Regions from separate parts of the Yersinia fenwicki genome, predicted to be linked through region 3. Evidence: predicted binding sites of a transcription regulator. Region 3 holds the regulator's gene; each other region holds the start of a gene.

Region 1 (7,661 bases), 2.3 Mb from region 3:
GGCGGAAATTGGCTTGGGTAATGCAATGAGTGTGGTGGTGGCTAAAAACCTGCTGGGTGACCCATCCACACTGGCAACTTCTGGCACACGTAATCTGGCAATTAAAGGCGCCGATGGAGTCCTGATTACCTTTGCCAAGTGCTGCCGTCCGATTCCGGGTGACCCAATTATCGCCCATATCAGTCCGGGTAAAGGCTTGGTTATCCATCATGAATCCTGCCGGAATATCCGTGGCTACCAGAAAGAGCCTGAGAAGTTTATGGCGGTTGAATGGGACCAAGAGACTGAGCAAGAGTTTATTGCTGAAATAAAAGTCGATATGTTCAATCAGCAAGGTGCCTTGGCAAATCTAACCGCAGCGATTAATGCGGCGGAATCTAATATTCAAAGCCTAAATACTGAAGAGAAAGATGGCCGGGTATACAGTGCCTTTATTCGCCTGACTACTCGTGACCGAGTCCATCTGGCTAACATTATGCGTAAAATTCGTATCATGCCAGACGTGGTCAAAGTCAGCCGTAACCGTAATTAACGCCTATGAATCCTCAACGCTATGCGCGGATTTGTGAAATGCTTGCGACCAGGCAGCCGGACTTAACGGTTTGCCTGGAAGAAGTACATAAACCTCATAATGTATCCGCGATTATTCGTACTGCTGATGCCGTCGGTATTCATCAGATTCATGCGATTTGGCCTACTCCTGCAATGTACACCCGGCTCTCTTCGGCAGCCGGTAGCAACAGCTGGGTTCAGGTAAAAACACACTCTCATATTACCGATGCCATTACCCATCTGAAGTCGCAGGGCATGCAAATACTCGCGACTCATCTATCTGATAAAGCAGTAGATTTCCGGGAAATTGATTATACCCGTCCAACCTGTATTTTAATGGGGCAGGAAAAAACCGGTATATCTAAAGAAGCCTTGGCAATGGCAGATAAAGACATCATTATTCCGATGATCGGGATGGTGCAATCACTGAATGTATCAGTCGCTTCAGCGCTAATTTTATATGAAGCGCAGCGCCAACGACAGAATGCCGGTATGTATCAACGAACTCAGAGTATTTTGTCAGAAGATGAGCAGCAGCGACTATTATTTGAAGGTGGCTATCCGGTGCTGGCGCAAGTGGCTAAACGTAAAGGGCTTCCTCAGCCTTATATTGATGAGCAGGGTCAGGTTATTGCCGATTTGCAATGGTGGTCTGCTATGCAATCCACGGAGTCTTAGATGAAAGGCCGCCTACTGGATGCCGTACCCCTCAGTACACTTTCCGGTGTTGGCGCAAGTCAGGCTGGAAAGCTGGCAAAGATGGGGCTGGAAACCATTCAAGATCTGTTACTTCACCTTCCGTTACGTTATGAGGATCGCACCAGGTTATACCGGATTGGCGATCTGTTGCCCGGACTGTCGGTCACTGTTGAAGGTGAAGTTCTCCGTTCAGATATCAGTTTTGGCCGCCGCCGCATGATGACCTGCCAAATCAGCGATGGTAGCGGTGTGCTTACGCTGCGCTTTTTCAACTTCAATGCCGCGATGAAAAACAGCTTATCTCCAGGCAAGCATGTGATTGCCTATGGTGAGGCTAAACGAGGTAATACTGGCCCGGAAATCATCCATCCTGAATATCGTGTGCATGGCGAAAGTATTGGCGTTGAATTGCAGGAGTCATTGACCCCCGTTTACCCCACCACGGAAGGCATTCGTCAGGCAACACTGCGTAAACTGATTGATCAAGCTCTGGCGATGCTGGACTCCAGTGTTATTGCCGAACTGCTACCGATTGAATTAAGCCGCTCGCTGATCAGCTTGCCAGAAGCTATTCATACTTTGCATCGTCCACCAGCAGATATTCAATTAGCTGATTTAGAGCAAGGCAAACATCCCGCACAGCGACGCTTAATAATGGAAGAGTTGCTAGCCCATAACCTCAGCATGCTGGCAGTCAGGGCGGGAGCGCAGAGCTATCGGGCGCTACCACTGTTACCCGAAGAACAACTTAAACGACGTTTTCTTGCAGCATTACCCTTCACGCCAACCCATGCCCAGCAGCGGGTCGTGGCAGAGATCGAGCAAGATATGACGCATAACTTCCCCATGATGCGGCTGATTCAAGGGGATGTGGGTTCTGGCAAGACACTGGTTGCCGCACTGGCTGCACTGCGGGCTATTGCACATGGTAAGCAGGTTGCATTGATGGCACCGACTGAATTACTGGCTGAACAGCATGCGAATACTTTCCGCCAGTGGCTGGAGCCTTTAGGTTTGGAAGTTGGTTGGTTGGCCGGGAAACAAAAAGGTAAAGCGCGCCTGGCACAACAAGATGCTGTCGCTAGCGGCCAGGTCGCCATGGTCGTGGGGACTCACGCCATGTTTCAGGAACAAGTGCAATTCTCGGGATTAGCACTCGTTATTATTGATGAACAACATCGTTTTGGTGTTCATCAGCGGCTCGCATTATGGGAAAAGGGTGAGGAGCAAGGCTTCCATCCGCACCAGTTGATTATGACCGCGACGCCTATTCCCCGAACATTGGCCATGACGGCCTATGCTGATCTTGATACCTCAGTCATCGACGAACTGCCACCGGGTAGAACCCCGGTCACGACAGTGGCAATTCCGGATACCCGCCGCAGTGATGTTATTCAACGGGTCAAAAATGCCTGTTTAGAAGAGGGGCGGCAAGCTTATTGGGTCTGTACCTTAATTGAAGAATCTGAACTATTAGAAGCTCAGGCTGCAGAAGTCACCTGCGAAGAGCTGAAAATCGCCTTGCCGGAGATTAAAGTCGGTTTGGTTCATGGACGGATGAAAGGGGCGGAAAAACAGGCTGTTATGTTGGCCTTTAAGCAAGGTGAATTGCAGTTACTGGTTGCCACCACAGTAATAGAAGTTGGAGTTGATGTTCCGAATGCCAGTTTGATGATTATCGATAACCCAGAGCGATTAGGGTTAGCGCAATTACATCAGTTACGTGGCCGTGTTGGTCGCGGTGCTGTCGCCTCACACTGTGTTTTGCTGTATAAAACGCCGCTGAGCAAAACAGCTCAGATGCGTTTGCAAGTGTTGCGCGATAGTAATGACGGTTTTGTTATTGCTCAGCGGGATTTGGAAATACGTGGCCCCGGCGAGCTCTTAGGCACACGTCAGACTGGCAGTGCCGAGTTTAAAGTGGCTGATTTATTGCGCGATCAGGCGATGATCCCAGAAGTGCAACGAGTAGCTCGCCATCTGCATCAACAATATCCTGAACATGCGCAGGCATTGATAGAACGCTGGCTACCAGAGCGAACGCGTTATACAAATGCTTGATGAATAAAGGGCGGAAAAAACCGCCCCTTAAGACTATGACCTTACAATGGAATCATCCCACTATTGCGGGAAAGATTGGCAGTAACAGATATAGCTTAATCACGATAACATTGACGATATCAATAAAGAATGCACCAACCATTGGCACCACTAGGAAGGCTAAATGTGATGGGCCGAAACGGTCAGTAATGGCCTGCATATTGGCAATAGCCGTTGGTGTCGCGCCTAAACCGAAACCACAATGTCCCGCCGCTAACACTGCCGCATCATAATTTTTACCCATCAATCGATAAGTGACAAAGATAGCGTACAGTGCCATTGCCAATGCCTGTACCGACAAAATAACCAACATCGGCAATGCCAATGACGCCAGCTCCCACAGCTTTAGACTCATCAACGCCATTGCCAGGAACAGTGACAAACTGACGTTGCCCAGCACCGAGACTGCACGATCAAACACTTTATAGAAGCCAATTGCCGACAGCGAGTTACTGAGAATAACCCCGACGAATAACACACAGACAAAGGTCGGTAATTCAAACATCGAACCTCGCAGCCCGGCAGAAATTACTTGGCCAAGCATGAGGCAAATTGCGATCATGGCGATAGTTTCGGTCAACACCAATGAGGTGATCATGCGGCCGGCAGAGGGTTTTTCAAAAGCGGAAGGGACTTCGCTATCCTCTGGGGTACCATCTGGCGTGGAAGAGTGTTTTACCAAATAACGAGCCACCGGGCCGCCAATCAACCCACCCAGAACCAGACCAAATGTCGCGCAGGCCATAGCCACTTCGGTTGCATTTTCAAAGCCATAGCGCTCAACAAAAACTTTACTCCACGCAGCCCCAGTGCCGTGTCCACCTGATAATGTAATTGAACCGGCTAATAAACCCATTAGTGGGTCTAACCCCATCATTTTCGCGAGAGCAATACCAATCGCGTTCTGCATCAGTAACAGGCCTACGACGACAAAAACAAATACACTCAAGGCCTTACCGCCGGCACGTAAGCTGGCCAGATTGGCATTCAGGCCGATTGTTGCAAAGAATGCCAGCATCAAGGGATCTTTCAGCGACATATCAAAACTGATTTCCCAACCGAGAGTCTTTTGCATCAGCAGCATCATAAAAGCCACCAGCAAACCACCTGCAACCGGTTCAGGAATGGTATATTTTTTTAGAAAAGGGACAGTTTGTACAAGTTTTCGGCCTAACAATAAAACCAAACAGGCTGCGACTAGCGTGCCATAGGTATCGAGATGAAACATCTTGGTACTCCATGCGATTGAAATATCGAATAAAAATATGACGTTAGACAGTTCCTTAATAAACGCCAAAGCAGTAAGAGGGGGCGATTAGAAAAAAAAATGCCCCTAATTACAAGTTTAGTAAAAGAAAAACATGAACAAGCATGGGTATAAATATTTAAAAAAATGCAGCGCAACCGATTGCTTTTGTGAGGCGGATCATTAAAATGCCCTCTTTGCCGATCCGGGAATGCCACTCCATGTCTACGCAATCCGCCGAACTTGATACACCACAGCAGGCAACCACTCGCCCCAGCGAATTAATTTATCGTTTAGAAGACCGCCCTCCACTCGCGCAAACACTGTTTGCCGCAGGCCAACATTTACTGGCTATGTTTGTCGCGGTAATCACTCCTGGCTTACTGATTTGTCAGGCGCTAGGGCTGCCAGCGGAAGATACTCAACGAATTATCAGCATGTCCCTGTTTGCCTCTGGCCTGGCATCGCTGCTGCAAATTAAAACTTGGGGGCCGGTTGGCTCTGGCCTGCTATCCATTCAAGGCACCAGTTTTAACTTTGTTTCTCCACTGATTATGGGTGGTTTGGCGCTAAAAAACGGTGGGGCAGATATCCCGACTATGATGGCCGCCCTGTTCGGTACCTTAATGGTCGCATCTTGTACTGAAATTATATTGTCCCGTTTCCTGCATCTGGCGCGCCGTATTATCACCCCACTGGTATCCGGTATTGTAGTGATGATTATCGGCCTGTCATTGATTCAGGTTGGGCTGACCTCTATTGGCGGCGGTTATGCTGCGATGAGCGACCATACATTTGGTTCACCTAAAAACCTCATGTTGGCGGGCGCAGTACTCGTGGTCATAATTTTATTAAACCGCCAGCGCAACCCGTATCTACGTGTCGCCTCACTGGTTATCGCCATGGCAGTGGGTTACCTACTGGCGTGGACGTTGGGCATGCTACCAGAGAGTCGCCCTGTCGTTGACACCGCACTGATCACCATCCCAACGCCGCTTTATTATGGCTTATCTTTTGACTGGAACCTCCTGGTGCCATTAATGCTTATCTTCATGGTGACCTCACTTGAGACCATCGGGGATATCACGGCGACCTCGGATGTCTCAGAGCAACCCGTTCATGGCCCACTGTATATGAAGCGCTTAAAAGGGGGGGTTTTGGCGAATGGTTTGAACTCCATGCTATCAGCCGTGTTCAATACTTTCCCTAACTCCTGCTTCGGCCAAAATAATGGGGTTATCCAATTAACTGGCGTTGCCAGCCGCTATGTTGGTTTTGTTGTCGCACTGATGCTGATTGTGCTGGGCCTGTTCCCAGCCGTCGCTGGATTCGTTCAACATATTCCAGAGCCAGTGCTGGGCGGTGCCACTCTCGTGATGTTCGGAACGATTGCCGCTTCCGGTGTGCGTATCGTGTCACGCGAAATCCTTAATCGTCGCGCAATTATGATTATGGCGTTGTCATTAGCTGTCGGGATGGGTGTGGCGCAGCAACCACTGATTCTGCAATTTGCGCCCGATTGGATCAAAACCCTGCTTTCTTCCGGCATTGCTGCCGGTGGTATCACTGCTATAGTACTTAACCTCATCTTCCCACAAGAAAAATAATCTTTGCGTTAACACGTCTTTGAAATGGCCGGTCATAAATGACACCGGCCATTTTTTTATGCTCCGATAACTGATTGTCTATTGAGCTAAGGGACAATTTGCGGCATAAACAGAGTTCTCTATACAGACAGGCGTGGAAATACCGGATGAAATTTCTCGGGAAAGTGCTGCTAACGTTATTACTGCTACTAGTGCTGTCGATAGTGCTGTGCTATGTACTGCTTCAGACCAGTTGGGCTGCCGGTTGGCTAAGCCGCTGGGTGAGTGATAACAGCGAATATCGCCTCTCTCTGGGGAAAATAGATCACTCATGGTCCCAACCTGGGCAAGTCAGCTTTACTGATGTCACACTAGGACGGGCCAATCAACCCGCGTTTCTTATTGCCCAGCAGGCCGTATTGGGTCTGAGTTGGCGGCAACTGACTGAGCCTCGTCATTTTCTCAGCCTTAATTTGCAAAATGGGAGCTTAACGCTCAATAACAGCACCTCACCGCTTCCCTTGCAGGCTGATACTTTGAGGCTGACCAATATGGCGCTGAATACTACTATTGAACCGCAAAATAAGGCAGGTCAATGGAAAGTAACAGGCCAGCAAGTCAATGGCGGATTGATCCCTTGGCAACCAATGCCCGGCAATAGTCTGGGCGAAAATGCTCAATTTCAGTTTAGTGCCGGCTCATTGACGATTAATGGCATTACAGCCGAAAAACTTTATCTACAAGGCTCAATACAGAAAAACGCCCTGACTTTGAGTAATTTTGGGGCTGATATTGCGCAAGGGGAACTGACTGGGAGTGCCAGTCAATCGGCTGACGGAAGTTGGCTGGTCGACCGCCTGCGCTTGAGTAATATCCGTCTACAAACTCCCGCGACATTAGAAGATGTCTGGAATACATTCTTACAGCTCCCTCCTATCACGCTAAAACGATTTGATTTAATTGATGCGCGTGTTGAAGGGAAAAGCTGGGCATTTAATGATTTAGATCTCACACTAAAAAACATCACGTTTAAGCAAGGCGACTGGAAAAGTGACGAAGGTGAATTGTCCCTTAATGCTGGTGACATTATTAAAGGTAATATTCATCTGATTGATCCAATCGCGACATTTACATTGTCACCCGCTGGGGTGGCAATCAATCAGTTCTCCACTCGTTGGCAGGATGGATTGTTAAGAACTCAAGGTAATTGGCTGCGTGATAGCCACCGTCTACAACTCGATGAGCTGACACTGGTGGCACTGGTTTATACCCTTCCCACTGACTGGAAGCAGCAATGGCAGCAAACGCTGCCAAATTGGTTGTCTGAGGTCTATATCAGTAAGTTGAATGCTAACCGTAACTTATTGATTGATATCAGCCCGGACTTCCCGTTCCAAATTACGTCGCTGGATGCTGCGGGGACTAATCTGCTGCTGGCTAAAAATCACCAATGGGGAGTATGGTCCGGCTCATTGATG
Region 2 (7,661 bases), 2.0 Mb from region 3:
GATACCCACCACTGTGACCAATACTAAGGCCAAAGCCAAACCAAATATTTCCCGCCCGTGGTGAATAAACTCCCGCGTCGGTGTTTTCCAGCCATCAGCAAACAGTAGCGGCGGAATAAACAAAACCAGGAATAATTCCGGGTCAAAATCAACATGCAAACCAAAGTGGGGCCAGGCCAACAAAGCACCACAGACAATCTGCATAAGAGGGAGGGGAACTTGAAACGGTAACATTCTCGTGACAACGCCAGAAAGCGACACCACTAAAATCAGAATGAGGATTGTAAAAAAGATTTCCATGCTTTCCTTAGACTCAACTCAACGCAACACAAAACCTGATCGTACTCACCCACAAACAGGGGCGACGTGCAGCTTTTGATAGTAGATCAATTTTTTGTGCAATGGGGAAAAAAATCGGTAATTGATGGCAAGAAAATACAAAGAAAGTAGGGGTATTATCGAGCGTAATGGCATCGGGAACATATTCATCCCGATGCCAACCAAGACTCAAGGCTTAGATTGCCCAACCGCCAGCGTAGAATGCCACCAGCGCCACAGCGATAATTACAGTGCCAAGATTCAGCTTACGCCATTCACCGGAGCAAATACGGCCAATCACCAATGAACTGAAGCCCAGCATAATACCGGTCACGATATTGCAAGTCAGCACGATAAACACCGCGCAGAGCAAGCCAGACATAGCATCAACGAAATCTTCAAAGTCCAGTTTAGAAACGTTGCTCAGCATCAGCAAACCGACATACATCAGGGCCGGAGCAGTTGCATAAGCTGGAACCAAATAGGAGAGTGGTGAGAGAAACAGAATCAGCAAGAACAAGATACCGACGACGGTCGCTGTCAGGCCAGTTTTGCCGCCTGCCGCAGTACCGGCCGCTGATTCAATGTAAACTGCCGCTGGCGCTGCACCCACTAAACCGGCGAAGATGCTGCTGACGGAGTCAGAAGTCAGCGCTTTACCGCCACTGATAATCTGGCCGTCTTTATCCAACAAGTTTGCTTGCCCTGCTACCGCACGGATAGTGCCAGTGGCATCAAACACCGCAGTCATCACCAGTGCCAGCACACTTGGTAGCACCACGGGTTTCAGCGCGCCCATAATATCAAGACTAAAAATCAATGAGTTGCCGTTTTCATCTGCCAGACTTGGCATGGCAAACAATCCTTGATACTTAACACTTGGATCAAAAATCAAACCGATAATTGAGATGGCAATAATCACCAACAGAATGCCACCCGGCACCCGCAGTTTTTCCAGACCAAAAATCACTGCCAGACCTAATAACGTCATAATGACGGGGAAAGAGGTAAATGCGCCCAGCGCGACCGGTAAACCTTCAATTGGGTTTTTGATAACCAGACCGACACCGTTAGCAGCAATCAGCAGCAGGAACAGGCCGATACCAATTCCGGTGCCATGCGCCACCCCCATTGGCAGATTACGCAATATCCACGAGCGAATCCCCGTCACGGAGATAATGGTAAACAGCACCCCCATCAGGAATACCGCCCCCAGAGCCACGGGAATACTGATATGTTGGCCTAATACCAAGCTAAATGCAGTAAATGCTGTCAATGAGATGGCGCAACCAATCGCCATCGGTAGGTTCGCCCACAAGCCCATCAGCAAAGAACCTAAGCCCGCGACCAGACAGGTGGCAACGAATACCGCTGTTGGTGGGAAGCCCGCTTTACCCAACATGCTCGGCACAACAATGACCGAATAGACCATCGCTAAAAAGGTCGTCAGACCGGCCAGCACTTCCTGACGTACATTACTGCCACGTTCACTAAGCTTGAAAAACGCATCAAGCGAACTCTTCGGCTTTACAGCCTGGTTCACTTGAGGATTGTTGCTAGACATGGTTATGTCCCCTGTGTGTCATTTAAAAGTCGTCAACAAGTCACGCGCCCTTTCCATACGTAATCGTTTCCGTCCATGCCGATAAACTCGCCAATTCCCCCAATGTCGATATGACGGAGAAAATAGCAAACGATTAGCTGGAAACACACATGACTGAAAAAATCGAAGTTTAGGGTAGATGAAATTCAAAGCAAACGATTATCTAGCTATTCACAGCGACTAATCAACATCAGAAAGCGGCATTTAATGCATTTTCTTACATTAATTTGTCTGGGGGCATGTAATTCGAGTTACATGAAGGCGGGAAACGAAGTGTGAGCGAGCTCACACCCGTTTTTCTTATCTAACTCTTGATAGGCTTATCCGTTTTCTAATTTGAACGCGCCGCCCTTTTCAATCGCCTGTTGATAAGCTGGGCGCTGATGAATACGCACTAAGAAATCTTGCAGTTTCGGGAACCCCACAAGGCCGCTGCGCATATTTATTGCCTCAATAGGAAAACTCATCTGAATATCTGCGGCACTGAAATCACTTCCCGCAAACCATTGATTCTTTTCTAAATACTGTTCCAGATAATCGCGATGAGTAGCAATTTGCTTATTCAGATAATTTTTCTGCACCCCATCACCCAATGCTTTGGCGACCGGACGAATAATCCACGGAACAGGCGGCCCACCGAAACGGCTAAAGATAAGCTTCATCACCAGCAATGGCATCAATGAGCCTTCGGCGTAATGCATCCAGTAACGAAATTGCTGTCGATCATAATGGCCGGTGGGCTTAAACAAGCCTTGCGCATCATAGGTTTCCTGCAAATACTCGATGATGGCACCCGATTCCGCCAGTGTCAGATCGCCATCAGTAATCACCGGTGATTTCCCCAAGGAATGGATTTTTTTCAACTCCGGAGGTGCCAGTAAACTACCAGGATCGCGCTCATAGCGCTTCAACTCATAAGGAACTTGCAGTTCCTCCAACATCCATAAGATTCGTTGTGAACGTGAATTATTCAGATGATGAACAATAACCATGATCAATCTCCATGGGAGGAATATCAGAGTATTGATTATAAGCATAAAAAATATTTTTGTTTATGGCGCCGTGAGATGAAACATGACGTTACGCTCTGCGAGCAGAGTAAACTCTGCCCGAGATGATAATTTAGTGTATTAATGGCTGCTGTTTATTTTTTAAGGAGATATCCTTTAATTTCTCTGTAGGGACATTACAGACTATTTCGCGAATAATTCCGGCGATCGACTTTTCTGGGAAGCTTTCCCATTGCCCAATACTATCGCGTTTGGCGATAACCTTTCCTTTAGCGAAAAGCTCAGAAAAATACACTCTGTCGAATATTGCGCGTTCTGGTCTGTCACAGTTGATAACATTAATAGCACTCGAACTTTTGATCGATACGCCATCTGATTTGGAAATAACAGTAGCCTCTTTATAGTTATTGATTAAATAAAACTGGCGTAGATGAGCGTTGCCATTATAAAGCGATATACTTTCGAAAGATAAATAAGTCGTTGTATCTTTATTATCAACTAATTTAGCCATATGAGGAGGAATATCTACTTTTTGAGTTGCATGGGGTGCGCACCCTGTTAACCATGCTATTCCTGCAATAATAAAAAATCGTTTCATTATTCATTCCCTGCGGCAATATCTGGTCGTTCCTGGAGCAGAAGAGCCCGATCGATATTGCCCTGAATGGAACAGCTCAGCAAAGATTTGCCATTTTTGTTACTCAGCATCACGACCTTTTCAGCACTATCTTTCGCTGGAGCAATACCATCAATAGCTGAAGGATTCGGCTGCCATGGTTGTGTCAGTTCGACTTTGATTTGTGGATGAGTTATATAAAGTCCATTATTATTTTGCCATTTCACTTCGGGCGTTAAAGCGATAACTTTCTCGACAGGCTCATCAATTAATACTCCCCAGAAATAATATTTACCTAACTTCCCTAGATCTTCACTCTGCTCATAATAACCGGAGAGGGTCAAGTCACCATCGCGGAATGTATGAGTAAAGTAAGCAATTGTCCCTTCTTTATCCGTCACCGGCACCCAGGCAATTGCTTTATGGTCATCTTGGACACGGACCACTTTTTTCAGCGCTGTACGCTGCTGATAGAGCGTTTCGAAAAACTGAGGATTACATTGTATAAGACTGTCGGTAAAAGTAGCGGCAATGCTGCTACTCATAGAGACACCTAAAAACGAGGTAATAAATAAAACTTTCGATACAGACATACCTATCCCTTTTATCATCTGCTGCACGTCTTTTAGCAGCGCATTAGGCTTAGTCGCCAACCCGGTGACTCGCTAAGGTTTTTTTATCGGCAAGCTCAACAATGTACTTTAGCCCTTTTATTTTTCTTAACATCGATTTAGTCATGTGATGGCCGATGCAAACTCTATTATGTGTAGCCATAAAAAAACCCCGCCAAGGCAGGGTTTATTTCTATCACCAGTGTGACTGGTACTAAGCAAGTCGTAGGATCAGAACGGAATATCGTCGTCAAAATCCATTGGTGGCTCATTGCCGCCTTGTGGTTGTGCTGCTGGCGCTGATTGAGCCGGGCGTGAAGCCTGCTGGCCACCGCTGAACTGGTTGCCACCTTGTGGCTGCTGAGGTTGACCCCAACCGCCTTGCGCGCCACCGTCTTGTGGTGCACCACCACCCGCCGGAGCACCACCGCCTTGACGGCCACCCAGCATTTGCATGGTGCCGCCCACGTTAACCACAACTTCAGTGGTGTATTTCTCAACACCAGCCTGATCTGTCCATTTACGGGTTTGCAATGCGCCTTCGATATAGACCTGAGAGCCTTTGCGCAAATACTCACCAGCAACTTCCGCTAGTTTGCCGAACAACACCACACGGTGCCATTCCGTCTTTTCTTTCTGCTCGCCGGTTGCTTTATCACGCCAGCTTTCGGAAGTGGCCAGGGTGATATTGGCAACAGCGCCGCCATTCGGCATGTAGCGGACTTCCGGGTCTTGGCCCAAATTCCCGACCAAAATCACTTTGTTTACGCCTCTGCTGGCCATGTGAACTCTCCTGATGAAATAAATTTTGTACAGTATAAACCAGTAAGTTTAACACGCTAGCGGGTAAACGGCACAACTGATCATCGCTGCGCAATGCATTACAAATTTATTGCAATAACGGCCTTAATTGCACTCGGATACTGGATATCCATTCAGGTTTTTTTGTGTCATAATTATCCGTTTCGTACTGGCTGTGTACTTTTGGGATGTTGGAAATGCACCTGTATATCCCCAAAATAGGCACGGGAGAGGCTCAGTTTACATCCGGGAAATGTTTGAATGGATAATATCGAAGTTCGGGGCGCTCGCACCCATAATCTTAAGAATATCAACCTGATTATTCCGCGCGACAAACTGATCGTGGTCACCGGTCTATCGGGTTCAGGCAAATCCTCACTGGCATTTGATACCCTGTATGCCGAGGGCCAACGCCGCTATGTTGAGTCTCTCTCCGCTTATGCGCGCCAATTTCTATCGCTGATGGAAAAACCGGATGTCGACCATATTGAAGGTCTCTCTCCGGCCATCTCCATCGAGCAAAAATCGACCTCCCATAACCCGCGTTCTACCGTGGGCACCATCACTGAAATTCATGATTATCTGCGTTTGCTGTTCGCCCGTGTCGGCGAGCCGCGCTGCCCGGATCATGATGTGCCGCTTGCCGCGCAAACGGTCAGCCAGATGGTGGATAACGTCATCAGCCAGCCAGAAGGCCGCCGCCTGATGTTACTGGCGCCAGTGGTAAAAGATCGCAAAGGCGAACATACCAAAACGCTGGAAAATCTGGCAATGCAGGGCTATATCCGGGCGCGGATCGATGGCGAAGTTTGCGATCTGTCTGATCCACCGAAATTAGAACTGCAAAAGAAACATACCATTGAAGTAGTGGTCGATCGTTTTAAAGTGCGCGAAGACCTGGCTCAGCGTCTGGCTGAATCATTTGAAACCGCATTGGAACTTTCCGGCGGCACTGCCGTGGTTGCCGATATGGACGATCCTCACGCAGAAGAACTGCTGTTTTCCGCTAACTTTGCCTGCCCCATTTGCGGCTATAGTATGAGCGAGTTGGAGCCGCGTCTGTTCTCCTTTAACAACCCGGCCGGTGCTTGCCCAACCTGTGATGGCCTGGGTGTACAGCAGTTCTTTGACCCAGATCGTGTGCTACAAAACCCTGAGCTGTCACTGGCAGGGGGCGCAATTCGGGGTTGGGATCGCCGTAACTTCTACTACTTCCAGATGCTACGTTCACTGGCTGATCATTATAAGTTTGATATCGAAGCGCCATTTAACTCGCTGGATGCCACCATCCAGAAAGCCATTCTGTATGGTTCTGGCAAAGATACCATTGAATTCAAATACATTAATGACCGCGGTGATACCACGATACGCCGCCATCCATTTGAAGGTGTGCTGCACAATATGGAGCGCCGTTATAAAGAGACGGAATCCAGTGCGGTACGCGAAGAGCTGGCTAAATTTATCAGTAATCGCTCCTGTACTTCATGTCATGGCACACGTCTGCGCCGTGAAGCGCGTTATGTCTTTGTCGAAAATACTACATTGCCAGAAATCTCAGAACTGAGCATCGGTCATGCGCTGAGCTTCTTCCAAAATATGAAACTCAGCGGTCAGCGAGCACAGATTGCCGAGAAAGTACTAAAAGAAATCGGCGACAGGCTGAAGTTCCTGGTTAACGTCGGGCTGAATTACCTGTCATTGTCCCGCTCTGCGGAAACCCTCTCAGGTGGTGAAGCGCAGCGTATTCGTCTGGCCAGCCAGATTGGTGCCGGTTTGGTGGGTGTCATGTATGTGCTTGATGAGCCGTCCATCGGTTTGCATCAGCGCGATAATGAACGTTTGCTCGAAACATTGATTCACCTACGTAATCTGGGTAATACCGTGATTGTGGTAGAACATGATGAAGATGCCATTCGTGCCGCCGACCATGTGATTGATATCGGCCCTGGTGCCGGTGTGCATGGTGGTGAAGTAGTTGCAGAAGGGACCGTTGATGACATTATGGCAGCGCCTAATTCACTCACCGGCCAGTTCCTCAGCGGTAAGCGGGAAATTGCCATTCCAGCCCAACGCGTGGCAGGTGATCCAAGCAAAGTGTTGAAGTTGATTGGCGCCAGCGGTAACAACCTGAAAGATGTCACTCTCACACTGCCCGTTGGGTTATTTAGCTGCATTACCGGTGTTTCTGGCTCAGGTAAATCGACGCTAATCAACGATACCTTATATTGCATTGCACAGCGCCAATTGAACGGGGCGACCAGTAATGAACCGGCTCCGTATCGTGATATTCAAGGGCTGGAGCATTTCGATAAAGTTATCGATATCGACCAAAGCCCGATTGGCCGGACTCCGCGCTCAAACCCGGCAACCTATACCGGCATCTTTACCCCTATTCGTGAACTCTTTGCGGGCGTACCTGAGTCACGCGCTCGGGGCTACACGCCGGGTCGTTTTAGCTTTAACGTGAAAGGCGGCCGCTGCGAAGCCTGTCAGGGCGACGGGGTGATTAAAGTTGAAATGCACTTCCTACCTGACATTTATGTCCCTTGCGATCAGTGTAAAGGTAAGCGCTATAACCGCGAAACACTGGAAGTGAAATACAAAGGCAAGAGCATTCACGAAGTGTTGGCGATGACTATCGAAGAAGCACGTGAGTTCTTTGATGCCGTTCCGGCATTGGCGCGCAAGCTGCAAACCTTGAT
Region 3 (7,661 bases):
ACCTGAATTAGCATTAGGTGCTTCAGTGGCCCACAATGGCTGCTGTTTGACAGTGACTGAAGTAAATGGAAATCGAGTCAGTTTTGATTTAATGAAGGAAACTCTGCGTATTACCAACTTGGGTGATATTAAAGTTGGCGACGTGGTTAATCTGGAGCGGGCCGCTAAATTTAGTGATGAAATTGGCGGGCATCTTATGTCCGGTCATATTATTTGTACCGCTGAAATAGCGAAAATATATACCTCAGAAAATAACCGTCAGATCTGGTTTCGACTGCCCAGCGACGATTTAATGAAATATGTATTACACAAAGGATTTATCGGCATTGATGGTATCAGTCTGACCATCGGCGAGGTGGTGGGTAACCGTTTTTGCGTTCATTTGATTCCGGAAACACTGGCGCGAACCACATTAGGTAAAAAGCGACTGGGGCATCGGGTGAATATTGAAATAGATCCACAAACACAGGCTGTAGTGGATACCGTTGAACGGGTATTGGCGCAACGTGAAATTGCGCAGATAGCAGCAGCGGTTGAAAAAGTCGCTCGCGCATAGAATGCTAAAAGGCAGGACGGATGTGCGCCTGCCTTTTTTAAAAAAGGATCACGTTAGATATTAACGAGTAACCCGAATCCCACCTTCTACCCCGTTGGGGCTGAACAATACCTGCCACAATTGAATATCCCTCGCGCGGAATGCACCGGCACAGGCATTCAGATAATAGCTAAACATCCGCTCAAATCGAGGCGAATAATTTTCCACTAAACTCGGCCATGCTGCTTGGAAACGTTCATACCAGGCCATCAGTGTTCGGTCGTAATCTGCCCCAAAATTATGCCAATCTTCCATGATGAAATAAGGCTCGCTGGCCTTGGCAATATGTTGTACGGACGGCAGACACCCATTGGGGAAAATATATTTATCAATCCACGGGTCAACGCTCAGATCAGTACGATTAGCGCCGATAGTATGCAGCAAAAATAATCCGTCAGGTTTTAAATTACGCTTAACCACCTCGAAGTAGGTGTTGTAATTTTTGGGGCCAACATGTTCGAACATTCCCACCGAGACAATACGATCGAATTGTTCATCCAGGTCGCGATAATCTTGCAGTAAAATTGTGACGTCCAAACTTTCACAGCGTTTTTGGGCCAACTTTTGCTGTTCAGCTGAAATCGTTACACCTGAAACCGACACCCCGAAATGGCGCGCGGCGTAAGCGGCAAGCCCACCCCAGCCACAACCAATATCGAGTAGTTTCATGCCTGGTGCTAATTGCAGCTTCTCACAGATCATCTGCAATTTATTTTCCTGGGCTTGCTCGAGGGTGGTTGCATCTTTCCAATAGGCGCAAGAATATTGCATATTGGAGTCGAGCATTAGGCTAAACAGATCATTACCGAGATCGTAATGTTCTTTACCGACAATCCAGGCCCGTTTCTTTGATTGCAAATTGATAATACGTGCGGCAGCAATACGTAAAGTATCTTTGAAATGGTGTGGAAGTTGATGCTCCAGACCGGCTCTAAGAACGCGGTGGAAGAAAATATCCAACCGTTCGCATTCCCACCAGCCATCCATATAACTCTCACCTAATGCCAAAGATCCTTCTTGTAATACCCGCTTAAAAAAATCTGGGTTATTGACTCTAATATCGAAGGGACGTGAGCCATTGATTTCAATATCAGCGCGATTCAGCATTTCTTGTACAATGCGAAACCACGGATTTTCTTGAATACTCTGGTCTTCTATACAGGATGAACTCATAGCTTCTCCATCACTTTCTTCTGACTTATGACCCGCGATAAAGTCTATATGCGCAGATACTTACCAATAAAACTGGTGTCTGGTATCCATTACGGACAGAGGAAGATTAAGAAGAAACCCTAACTTAGGGCAACTCATCCATAAGAGTCAATGTGACGCAATCCACGCGTCCAGTAAATGCTGAAGATAATGCTTTTTTTAAATGATATTCTAATTGATTAAACCGAGTATAGGCCTGCCGGGAAGCTTTCTCAATACTAAATCTTTCCCGGCCAAAATTTCGCTTAGTGACTATTTTTACAAGGAATTATGACTCCGTGCAATTATAGTCCTTATTGTTAGTATGGACTTTTTCTTTCCTCAGCGCAGAGCAATGAAGGCCATATCCCAATGCGGCTAAAACTACCGTTGACAGCATTACTGTGACGGTTGCCAGCAAAGGTTGGCTGATATAGGCCGACACCATCATGCTGGCAATAAAACACAAGCCCAGTTGTAATGTGTTTTGCAATGCGGCTGCTTTGCCCGTATTGGCTGGAAAGGGCATTAATGCATTTGCTACGATAATAGGGTAGCAGGCACCATTCACAAGCGCCATTAAGCAGAACGGAATAAGTAAGGTCATCAGTGTTGGCGTTGTCAGCGTTGCTATCATATAGAGTGCAATCATACTGATAGCATAACCGGCTAATAGCCACGGTAGCAGGGTGTTACCTTTGATTCGACTCAATGCACTACGACAACCAAATCCCCCCAGCAAAAAGGCTAATGTTTGCGGAACATAACTCAAACCAATGACATTCGGGCTATATCCCATATCACCTAAAATAAAAGGTGAACCCGTTAACCAAGCGAAAAATCCGGCGCTGCATGCCGCAAACATCATCACATTGCCGCTGAATGCCGGAGATTTCAGTAACTGCCAGAAACTAATGGCACTTTTGTTTTTATCTACGTTATTCGAAGCTGTTTTTTTCCGTTCCTTAAGCAAGGCCGTCGGGATCAGTAACAGCAGAGTAATCGCTAATAGCACGACAAAAATTGAGCGCCAGCTGAAATGGTTTAATAACCAGGCGCCCAGTAATGGCGCGAGCGCAGGGGATAACGCCACTAATGGCATAATAGTCGCAAATACTCGGTTGGCTTTGCCATCGCGATAGCGATCGACCACTAATGCTTGCCAGCTCACCGCAGCGGAACAGACCCCCACCGCCTGAATAAAGCGCAAAATCAATAACTGCGCTGCAGTTTCAACCCATAAAACCCCCAGGCAGCCGATGGCAAATAAACCCAATCCTGCTAACAGTACGGGTTTGCGGCCTATTTTGTCCGAAACGGGTCCCCAGATAAGTTGGGCCATAGCGAAACCCGCGAGAAAGATACTGAGACTGGCGCTGATAGAGCCAGCGGAGGTTTGTAATTCTTGTTGCATAGCACCAAATGCGGGCAAATACATGTCAGTGGCCAGATACCCTAACATGCTCAAACCTGCCAGGTAGAACATGAAGCTCGACGTTGTTTTCATTGTTGTTTCTCATTATATCCATCGTCCTTGAAACCGCAGGGGTGTTAGCCGCCTGCCGGTGGTTCCAATGATTTTGGCTAAATTATAGTTTTTGCAGGTAAATTTTTGTTATTGAAAATTAATTGCGGGGGAGAATTCTAACGGCGAGATATTCTGTTGTGAAACGCTAATATTTGCGCCATGCTGTCAAAAAAATTGATATCAAATGTTCCGTCTAAAGGAAGTGCCAAACCATGTGGTCAGAATACTCATTGGATGTAGTGGATGCCGTTGCACGCACCGGGAGTTTCAGTGCTGCTGCGCAAGAATTACATCGCGTACCGTCTGCGATAAGTTATACCGTGCGCCAATTGGAGGAGTGGTTGGCGGTGCCACTATTTGCGCGACGCCATCGCGATGTAGAATTGACCGAAGCAGGTAAAGTTTTTATTAAAGAATCGCGTGATGTTATCAAAAAAATGAATGACACACGTCGTCAATGTCAACAAGTGGCGAATGGCTGGCGTGGGCAATTAAATATCGTGGTCGATAAGATCGTCAAACCTCAGCGGAGCCGCCGTTTAGTGTTGGATTTTTATCGTCATTTTCCCGATATTGAATTGCGGGTGCGCTATGAAGTCTTTAACGGTGTTTGGGATGCGCTAGTGGATGGGCAAGCGGATATGGCCATTGGTGCGACTCGTGCCATCCCTGTTGGCGGGCGGTTTGTCTTTCGCGACATGGGTTTTCTGACCTGGCATTGTGTCGTGAGTGTTAATCATCCTTTAGCGCAGCTAACCGGGCCACTCAATGACGATCAGTTGCGGCCTTATCCCTCTCTTTGTTTAGAGGATACTGCACGAAATTTGCCGAAACGAGATGCATGGACGTTGGATAACCAGCAGCGATTAGTGGCGCCGGATTGGGCACCGGGCATAGACTGTTTGTGTGAGGGGTTATGTATTGGAATGGTACCCGCTCATATGGTGTCGCCCCTGATTGCACAAGGGAAACTGGTGGCACTAACACTCGCGGAACCATTACCTGCTAGCCCATGTTGCTTGACGTGGGAGCAGAATAACCATTCCCCAGCTCTAGCCTGGATGCTGGAATATTTGGGTGACAGTGTCACGTTAAATGATGAGTGGTTAAGAGATGATAAGGGCACAGATGATGAGATTTGGCAGAATTAGCAGCCGGTAACAGTGCGCTACCGGCAGACTAAGTATTTAGCGGCGATAATCGCGGAATGGACCATCAGCAACAGAGCGGCGTTCGACCAGCTTAGGATGTACCTCAATCGTTTGAGGGTCTTCACGTTTGCTGATAATTCTGTCGAGTAACATAGCAAAAGCCGTTTCACCCAATCGCTCTTTCGGCTGATGAATGGTGGTCAACGCCGGTGAGAAATAGCGGGCATTACGCACATTGTCATACCCGATCACTGAAATATCTTGTGGCACACGCAAGCCTAATTCATCTGCGGCGCATATCGCACCCATTGCCATAATATCGCCACCACAGAACACAGCAGTCGGACGATGCTTTTGTGTCAGAATTTGATGCATGGCTTTATAGCCGGATTCTGGCTCAAAATCACCTTGAACTACCCATTCTTCTCGCAGGGTGATATTGGCCTCCTCTAATGCTTTTAGGAAGCCCTGATGGCGACCGCCACCGGTATTACGCGATAACTGGCCGGGGATAGCCCCGATATCGCGGTGACCACGCTCAATAAGATAACGGCCAGCTAAATAACCGCCTTCGAATGCGTTATCAATAATCGAGTCGGTAAAATCGCCACGGGCGGTTCCCCAATCCATCACTACCATCGGAATATTGCGATAATCCTCTAACATTCCCAGTAACTGTTCCGGATATTCAGAACACATCACCAATAAGCCATCAACACGCTTTTGTGCCAGCATCGCCAAATAGGCTTTTTGTTTATCCAGATTATTATGAGAGTTACACAAAATCAGCGTGTAACCTTTGCTATAACAGCTATTTTCAACCGCTTCGATCACTTCAGCGAAATAGGGGGCTTCACTGGATGTCGCCAATAAGCCAATTGATTTAGTATGATTAACTTTCAAACTGCGCGCCACAGCACTCGGCGAATAATGCAGTTCTTTAATAGCCGCCCACACGGCAGCCTTGGTGTTTTCGGCGACGAAACGAGTTTTGTTGATAACGTGCGAAACGGTGGTAGTAGACACACCCGCGTGTTTGGCCACATCTTTAATCGTTGCCATAAAAAGAATGACTCCTAAGCTCACCTGTTACAGCAGGTAAGTATTATGTTAATCGTTTGCCTGCATGACTCGAACACCGCTCAGACAGAAACAATATAGTAGGCTGGAGAGCTAAGTCAGATGGTCGTCTGAGTGTATTTATTAGACGTTATTAGTCGGCATACAGTTATGAACTGCGAATTTTGGCTGATCTGAAGGAAAAGTGGAAGAGGTAATCAATGTTATAAAGTGCGTAATGAGGACAAGATTTTTTTTCTTAACTGTGGGAAAATAATTTAACGCACTAACTATGTGCCTTTACCTTACTATACTTTAAATAATTCGAGTGAGTGAACCTAGCCGACGCACATGCGACTTGAAGTATAACGAGTATAAAAATTAACCGACTGAGGAGTTCTTATGGATACCAATTTGAAAATGTCGCTGATTACGACTGTTGGTGCGCTGGCGATGATTATTGCCTTTAGCTTCGTAGCGGTCATGAATTAATTAAGCCGCGTGCCGGTGTGAAGTGATAAGTAGGGCGGTTAACCCGCCCTTAATTATTTCTGCTGGTAATGTGATTACACGGCGTCTTTTGCTTCTCGTCTTTTCAGGCTAAGTTTTTCTCAACAAAAGACCAATTCACCAATGCCCAGAAATTCTCCAGATATTTTGGTCGCGCATTACGATAATCAATATAGTAAGCGTGCTCCCACACATCTACGGTTAACAATGGCTTATCAGTTGTCGTCAGCGGTGTTGCCGCATTTGATGTGCTGACAATAGCTAACGTGCCATCCGCTTTCTTGACCAGCCAAGTCCAGCCCGCACCAAAGTTTTTCACCGCTGCATCAGTAAATTGCTCTTTAAATTCAGCAAAAGATCCAAAAGATCGATTAATGGCATCGGCGACTTTTCCGGTGGGTTCGCCACCGCCATTAGGTGACAAACAGTGCCAGTAAAAGGTGTGGTTCCAGACTTGAGCTGCATTGTTAAAAATACCGCCACTGGAGGTTTTGACAATCTCTTCCAAGGATTTACCTGCAAACTCAGTATCCTTGATCAGGTTATTGAGATTTACTACATAGGTGTTGTGGTGCTTGCCGTAATGGTATTCAAGCGTTTCAGCAGAAATGTGGGGTTCCAGTGCATTTTGTGCATAAGGTAATGCCGGTAATTCAAAAGACATAGCTCTCTCCTTTCGGGGTTGCTCAGGGTGTTTGCTCTTCAAATCCGAACGTTAGCTCACTAAGATGTGGTGAGGAGCGGTTAAAATCATAATTGTTGTAGTTTTATTATGGGTATTAATCTTAACAACTTTTAACAGGAATGACAGGTATAACCACACCATTTGATGGGATATTGGCTGTTTGGAGTTTGGCTGCTCTATAAGCACCCGATAGGGCTACCGGGTGCGAGGTTTGGCTTAGCGGATAGTTTTCGGCGTCACAACACGACGCGCACCGACATAATGATCTTGCCAGTAGTCGTTATCTAGCATGCTGATACGAATTTCTTCACCGGTGCGTGGTGACTGAATAAATTTACCGTTGCCCAAATAAACGCCGACATGATCAGCAACACCGCGATTAGCAATATTGAAGAAAACTAAATCACCACTTTCTAATTCAGCGCGCTTAACCGGTGCCGCATCACGCAAATGATACATTTCATTAGCTGTGCGTGGCATTTTTATTCTGATGACATCTTTATAGGCGTAGTAAATAAGCCCGCTGCAATCAAAACCAGTATTAGGGGAGGTGCCACCCCAGCGATAAGGTTTTCCCACTTGCTTCATCAGTTTGCTCATTGCGGTCTGCTTAGCATGCTGGTAGCGTTTTTTGTGCGCAGGACTGAGTTTTATTTTACTGTTTGCTACTAATTCGGTTGCGGCTTTACCTTGGGCTTTATTGCGATGACGGCCATAAGCTACTTTTTCGGTTTTTTTAACTGTCGCTTTTTTATTGCTAGCAGTTTTAATATTCGCGTTTTTGCTACTAGTGATTTTTTTGCTAGTAGGTCTACTGACTTCCTGTACCTTTTTCTTAATGGTTTTGCTGGCGGTAGCTGCCGTTTTCTTTTTATCGTTGTTGGTCGCTATTTTATTTGTCACATTTTTATTATTAGTTTTATTGCTATCAATTTTGGATTT

What was found. Region 3 encodes PurR, which represses purine synthesis genes. Its sites were predicted from a motif close to CANGCAAACGTTTGCNTG; they were not measured.
Positions count from the first base shown of each region.
Region 1: a site for PurR is predicted at 4,749-4,766, ahead of gltS (sodium/glutamate symporter). Genes of this name have one in related genera too.
Region 2: a site for PurR is predicted at 1,939-1,956, ahead of ACF3VQ_RS01670 (NCS2 family permease). Genes of this name have one in related genera too.

Region 1 covers NZ_CP170755.1:4,630,138-4,637,798, forward strand. The annotation lists gene spoT (bifunctional GTP diphosphokinase/guanosine-3',5'-bis pyrophosphate 3'-pyrophosphohydrolase) at 1-532, shown strand, start outside; gene trmH (tRNA (guanosine(18)-2'-O)-methyltransferase TrmH) at 538-1,230, shown strand; gene recG (ATP-dependent DNA helicase RecG) at 1,231-3,312, shown strand; gene gltS (sodium/glutamate symporter) at 3,365-4,579, opposite strand; gene ACF3VQ_RS21090 (uracil-xanthine permease family protein) at 4,819-6,204, shown strand; gene ACF3VQ_RS21095 (AsmA family protein) at 6,351-7,661, shown strand, end outside.
Region 2 covers NZ_CP170755.1:371,118-378,778, reverse strand. The annotation lists gene ACF3VQ_RS01675 (Na+/H+ antiporter) at 1-300, opposite strand, end outside; gene ACF3VQ_RS01670 (NCS2 family permease) at 515-1,882, opposite strand; gene ACF3VQ_RS01665 (glutathione S-transferase family protein) at 2,242-2,913, opposite strand; gene ACF3VQ_RS01660 (surface-adhesin E family protein) at 3,044-3,529, opposite strand; gene ACF3VQ_RS01655 (hypothetical protein) at 3,529-4,140, opposite strand; gene ssb1 (single-stranded DNA-binding protein SSB1) at 4,390-4,941, opposite strand; gene uvrA (excinuclease ABC subunit UvrA) at 5,221-7,661, shown strand, end outside.
Region 3 covers NZ_CP170755.1:2,331,918-2,339,578, reverse strand. The annotation lists gene ACF3VQ_RS10790 (riboflavin synthase subunit alpha) at 1-556, shown strand, start outside; gene cfa (cyclopropane fatty acyl phospholipid synthase) at 617-1,768, opposite strand; gene punC (purine nucleoside transporter PunC) at 2,076-3,293, opposite strand; gene punR (DNA-binding transcriptional activator PunR) at 3,527-4,465, shown strand; gene purR (HTH-type transcriptional repressor PurR) at 4,502-5,527, opposite strand; gene ACF3VQ_RS10765 (YnhF family membrane protein) at 5,927-6,016, shown strand; gene sodB (superoxide dismutase [Fe]) at 6,120-6,698, opposite strand; gene ACF3VQ_RS10755 (C40 family peptidase) at 6,936-7,661, opposite strand, start outside.